Regions from separate parts of the Acidovorax radicis genome, predicted to be linked through region 1. Evidence: predicted binding sites of a transcription regulator. Region 1 holds the regulator's gene; the other holds the start of a gene.
What was found. Region 1 encodes FNR, which switches genes on or off when oxygen is low (the NO sensors DNR and NnrR bind a similar motif). Its sites were predicted from a motif close to TTGATNNNNATCAA; they were not measured.
Positions count from the first base shown of each region.

Region 1 (2,966 bases):
AGGCAAAGTACTTGCGGAAATCGATGAGCCACGCCTGCTCCATGGGCTCGAACAGCAACTCCCCTTGGCACATCAACGCCATGATTGCAGCGCGCCGCACCAAATCATCCCGCGTGAGCGCGAGCCCGCGCACGACAGGAAGACGCCCCTGGTCAAGGAAGTCGTAGTACTCATCCAGCGTTTTGGAGTTCTGGCTGTAAGTGGCGCCAACCCGGCCAATGGCAGACACCCCAAGTCCAATCAGGTCGCAGTCTGGTTGGGTGCTGTAACCCTGAAAATTACGATGCAAGCGCCCCTGCCGCTTGGCAATAGCCAGCGCATCCGTCGGAAGCGCGAAATGGTCCATGCCGACATACACGTATCCGGCATCCATGAACGCATCCAACGAGCGCGACAACATCGATACCTTGCTTGACGCCGTTGGCAGCTCCGCCGAAATGATGCGTCGCTGCGGCTTGAAACGCTCAGGGAGATGGGCATAGGCGTAGAGCGCAATACGGTCAGGATGCAACTGTGCGACCTGTGCCAACGTGCGATCAAAAGACTCTGGGGTTTGGCGAGGCAACCCGTAGATCAGATCCACATTCACCGAGTCGAAGCCCAGCGAACGCGCTGATTCCACCAAAGAAAACACCTGCTCTGCCGGTTGTATGCGATGCACCGCCTTTTGCACCTCGGCATCAAAATCCTGCACACCGAAACTCAGCCGGTTAAAACCCAGCTCGTGCAGTAGCGCCAAGCGCTCGGCGTTGACAGTGCGCGGATCAACTTCAATGGAGTATTCGCCACCCGGTGCAAAGGCAAAACTGCGCTTGAGCATGGCCATGAGTTCGCGCAGGCCCGCGTCGGACAGGAATGTTGGCGTGCCACCACCCAAGTGCAACTGGCTTACCACCTGCCCGCCACCACAATGTGCAGTGTGCAGATCAATCTCACGGCTCAGATATCGCAGATAAACATCGGCGCGATCATGGTGCTTGGTGATGATCTTGTTGCATGCGCAGTAGTAACACAGCGACTCGCAGAACGGAATATGCACATACAGGGACAAAGGCAACGCTTTCGCCATCGTCCCGGACCGCCGTTGTTCGAGGGCAAGGACGTATTCATCTTGCCCAAAGGCCTCAACAAAACGGTCGGCGGTCGGATAAGAGGTATAGCGGGGCCCTGGCACGTCGAAACGGCGCAGAAGATCAGGCGAAACAGCGGTCATGAGAAGATATCCTTGCGTACATCCAAACTGTGCCGTACCCTTAGCTGCCCGTCCTTGACCTGCATCAATTGATCGCATGTGCCAAACAGCGACAATTTGATGCACGTCACCCGTACCATTGCGGTTGAGACCATGCCATCTCGTGCGGCGCTCGTATAGCGCTTGACACCCCAACCAGTTCACGTGCTTATGAACCCGCTCACCATCAAAGTCGCCTGTTCCAACTGCAATCTGCGGGAACTGTGCATGCCCGTTGGCTTGAATGAAGAGCAGCTCCAGCGCATCGACGAAGTGGTTGCTGTTCGCCGCAAGATAAAACGGGGCGGCACGCTGTTTCGCAATGGCGAAACATTCACTTCGCTGTATGCCATCCGAACGGGTTTCTTCAAGACCTGTGTCGCCACTGAAGATGGCCGCGACCAAGTTACCGGTTTTCAGATGGCTGGCGAGATCATCGGTCTCGACGGCATCGTCAATGATCACCACACCTGCGATGCCGTTGCACTCGAAGACGCCGAGGTCTGTGTAATGCCCTTTGACCGCATCGAAGAATTGTCCCGAGAGGTCACGGCCCTGCAGCACCATGTGCACAAGATCATGAGCCGCGAAATCGTGCGCGAGCACGGCGTGATGCTCCTGCTTGGCAGCATGCGTGCGGAAGAACGTCTTGCTGCGTTTCTTCTGAATTTGGTTCAACGCCTGCACGCTCGCGGTTTTTCGCAGTCTGAACTCGTGCTCCGCATGACACGTGAAGAAATTGGAAGCTATCTCGGGCTCAAACTCGAAACCGTCAGCCGGACGTTCTCCAAATTTGTGGAAGAAGGCGTTGTGGAGGTCAAACAGCGGCACGTCCGCATACTGGATACCGAGGCGCTCAAACGCATCGTCAATAGCCAACAGGCATGCCATTGACCCAGTCTGGGTAGCGAGATTCCTGCCGGTAGGCTGGGCTCCAGCCCATGACTGGTATTTTCAATAGTGCATCAGGAACATGCATTTGTCTTGCGACAGTCGTCTGGCCGCTCACCGTTAGGCACAGGACAGCGGTTCAGCTCGAACGGGGACAATGACAGCAGCGTCGTCAATGCGCCACTGGCCATTGTGATGATCCAGAATATAAAAAAGGCCAGGGTATAGACCCCTTCCCTAGAAAGCGCTAAGGGCTGCCCAAACCAGTGCAGATCCTGCGGATCCACCAATGCAAAAACGAGCATCTCCAGCACCCCTGCCATGAGAAATGCTGGCCATGCAATCCACATCAAGCGTTGCGTCCACATATACATCCCGTCTCTTTTTCATAGGGCCTGCCGCATGGGGGCATGACCGGTGTTTTGTGTTCAGCGGGGTTGATCTTGCACCGGGGTCGCGGCATGGTTACGCCCTTTCATGGCAGGTGCGAGACTTTTCTCAGGGGCTTTCAGCGTCTTGTTGATTTCGATGCCCTGTTGATAGTAATCCTCCGCCACGACCGGATCGGGCCGCGCGATAGCGAGCCACAGAGTGACGAAACCCGCCACGACCACAATGGCAGGGCCGGCAATCACGAGCCATACGTGACCAAACTTCCACCATGGTGCAGCAGGTAACGCACCAGATACAGCGGCAACAGGGGTTGACGACATGGCAATCTACTCCTCAAAACATCTCAATGGGCACCACCACCACCTGGCAGCTAAACCAGTGGGTGGTGGGGACTTGCAAGCTGGTTAACGTGGCACGAGGAAAACAGATTTCTCCGTCACGTGGGCACCAG
Region 1 covers NZ_CP075184.1:3,284,286-3,287,251, forward strand. Annotated here, with positions in the region: gene hemN (oxygen-independent coproporphyrinogen III oxidase) at 1-1,213, opposite strand, end outside; gene fnr (fumarate/nitrate reduction transcriptional regulator Fnr) at 1,403-2,125, shown strand; gene KI609_RS15010 (hypothetical protein) at 2,197-2,490, opposite strand; gene KI609_RS15015 (FixH family protein) at 2,551-2,835, opposite strand; gene ccoG (cytochrome c oxidase accessory protein CcoG) at 2,920-2,966, opposite strand, start outside.

Region 2 (2,966 bases), 200 kb from region 1:
GCAACGAGCGCGACATACCGCCTGCGGCGGCACGGCCTGGAGCGCACAACGCTACAACGTGCCACCGGCAATAGGCGCAGATCATTCCCGCGACGGGAATGATCTTTTTTGGTTTGCAATCACGCCCGAGTCGGGCAGACTGGGTGTACTGCAGTCGGCGCTTTGCCACGGTTCGGGCAATGGGGCAGGCCGCGCCTTAAAGACAAGGCCCTACGACACACCAACTTTTAAATACGGATGGATCACCATGAGCACCGAACGCAGGGAATCGGCCGACCGCCGCAGCGGCAAAGACCGCCGAGAGACAGAAGATGGCCCCCCAACCAGCTTTGAGCGGCGGCGCACCGTGGAAGCCCGGCAGCCCGAGTTGACGGAGTTGCACCTCAGCGAGGACGAACTCAAGGCGTTGGGTTTTGTGGAGGCACACAAACCAGACCCCGCAAAACCTGCTTGACAGCAGTTGGCCAATGCCTTGCTCCAAGGTGTCGGCCCCATGGACAAAAAAAAGGGCTGGCGCAAACGCCAACCCCTTTTCCCCTTGAATAACTCGCTCTACCAATCACGCAGGGGCCTGGTGGGCCCCTGCCCGATCAGAAGCGCCAGCCCAGACCCACGCCCACCAGAACAGGGTCCACCTTGAAAGTGCCCAACTGCACACCGCCAGCCGACACATCGGTTTTGATGAAGACCTTCTTCACGTCGAAATTCAGATACAGATTTTTGGCCAGCGGAATATCCACACCAACCTGCAGCGCAGCACCCACGCTGTTGCGATCAATGTCAACACCTGCGGGCAGGTTCACGCTTGAGAAACGCGTGTAGTTCAAACCTGCGCCCACGTAGGGCTTAAAACCAGCGGTGTCAAAGTGGTATTGCACCAGCAGCGAAGGCGGCAAATGCTTGAGGGTGCCGATCGCCGTGCCACCTGCGCTCAGCGTGTGCTTTTGTGGCACCGTGAGAACCAATTCGGCTGCGATGTTCTTGTTGAAAAAATACGTGACGTCCACTTCGGGGATCGTCTTGTTGTTGATCGACAGCCCCAGTGATGTGCTGTCCTTGTTGGCACTGTCCAGGTGCACCGCGCGTGCGCGGACCATCCAGGGGCCCTCAGCTTGTTGCGCCAGCACTGCACCCGAGGAACACACACACAAAATTGCTACCGCCAGGAGATTCTTTTTCATATTGATTTCGCATCGGTTGGACGGGGACGACCCCCGTGCATGCATTGAACCGCTGCGCCCTCCCGGGGGCCTTGCCTTAAGTCAAACCTCCGTACTTACCCTTGGCTCCGGGTATGACATATATCAAGGTGCCAACGACTTGCCACGGATGCGCTGCACCAGCTTGACACCCACCAGCACCAAGCCACCAGCAACGATACCCACCACGGCGTTCAGGAGATTTGGCACAAGCACGCTCACCAGCGATGCCCAAAACCCGGAAACCACCTGCGCAGCAGCGGCACCAGCGCCCTCCACCAGATGGTGAAGGGCCGGTATGCCATGCACCAAAATTCCGCCCCCAACGAGGAACATCGCGGCCGTGCCAGCAATCGACAAGGCCTTCATCAGCCAAGGGGCTGCCCGCAGGATGCCTTCCCCCACCGTGCGGGCTGCACGGCTGCTTTTGTTGATGAGCCACAAGCCCAGGTCGTCGAGCTTGACGATGCCGGCTACCAGGCCATACACACCCAAGGTCATGATGATCGCGATACCCGACAGCACCGCCACTTGCTCGGCAAAGGATGCATCGGCCACCGTGCCCAAGGTGATGGCAATGATTTCTGCCGACAGGATGAAGTCGGTGCGCACCGCGCCCTTGACCTTGTCTTTCTCGAAGGCCACCAAATCCACCGCCGGGTTGGCATTGGCCTTGGCATGGCTTTCGTGCTCGGCGGCGACTTCATGCTCTGCATGCAGCAGTTTGTGCGCCACTTTTTCAAAGCCTTCAAAACACAGAAAGGCACCACCGATCATCAGCAAAGGCGTCACGCCCCAGGGCGCAAAGGCACTGATCAACAGCGCGGCGGGGACCAGAATGGCTTTGTTGAGGAGCGACCCCTTTGCCACCGCCCACACCACGGGTATTTCGCGTTCAGCGCGTACGCCCGTCACTTGCTGGGCATTGAGTGCGAGGTCGTCACCCAGAACCCCGGCTGTTTTCTGGGCGGCCACCTTGGTCATCACCGAGACATCATCAGCCATGGCGACACTCTTTTTGGCGGCCACCTTGGTCATCAAAGCCACATCGTCCAAGATGGTTGCGATATCGTCCAACAGGGCAAGCAAGCTGCCAGCAGCCATGGGCGGGTTCCTTTTTAGAAGAGGGAGAAAGTGGGGCAGACGATGGCGGCGAGAGCGCCTTTGAGCGCTGGACTATAGCAACGCCTGCAACCTCGACAGCGTAGGTCAAAACCTCTGCTGTTTATAGGCCCCGGATCTTGCGCGTTGCCGTCACCCGCCACACAGGGGGCGAAGGGCGGTGCGCAACACGAAGACCAGGGGGCGCATACTTGCGCCCTCACCCACTATCGCGCAGACCTTTGAGAGTTCGCTCTTGCAGGGACTTGACGCCCAGGCCATGCCCGGCTATCTGACCAAGCAAGAAGACATCTCCATCGTTGGCGCCGCCGACCTGATCATCCGCTCTCTGCTAGACAAGCAGCAGTTCTCTGACCCCCAAGGGATCGCCGAAGCGCTGGGCATTTCGTCTGCCGCCTGGCCGCTGTTCGGGCTGCTGTGGCCGTCCGGAGCCCAGCTGGCCACCCGCATGGCAACCCGTCCGTTGCAGGCAGGTGAGCGGGTTCTGGAGATTGGCTGCGGGTTGGGGCTGGCGAGCTTGGTATGCCATCGCCGCGGAATGGACATCACCGCCAGCGACTGCCACCCGCTGGCCCCGGATTTTCTGCTGGAAAACCTGCGCCTGAATGGCTTGCCGCCCCTCAAATACCGCACCGGCCAATGGGG
Region 2 covers NZ_CP075184.1:3,079,399-3,082,364, forward strand. Annotated here, with positions in the region: gene KI609_RS14040 (hypothetical protein) at 248-454, shown strand; gene KI609_RS14045 (OmpW/AlkL family protein) at 591-1,181, opposite strand; gene KI609_RS14050 (DUF808 domain-containing protein) at 1,305-2,303, opposite strand; gene KI609_RS14055 (class I SAM-dependent methyltransferase) at 2,581-2,966, shown strand, end outside.
Region 2: KI609_RS14045 (OmpW/AlkL family protein) is a predicted target of FNR. The motif match lies at 1,253-1,266, and genes of this name have one in related genera.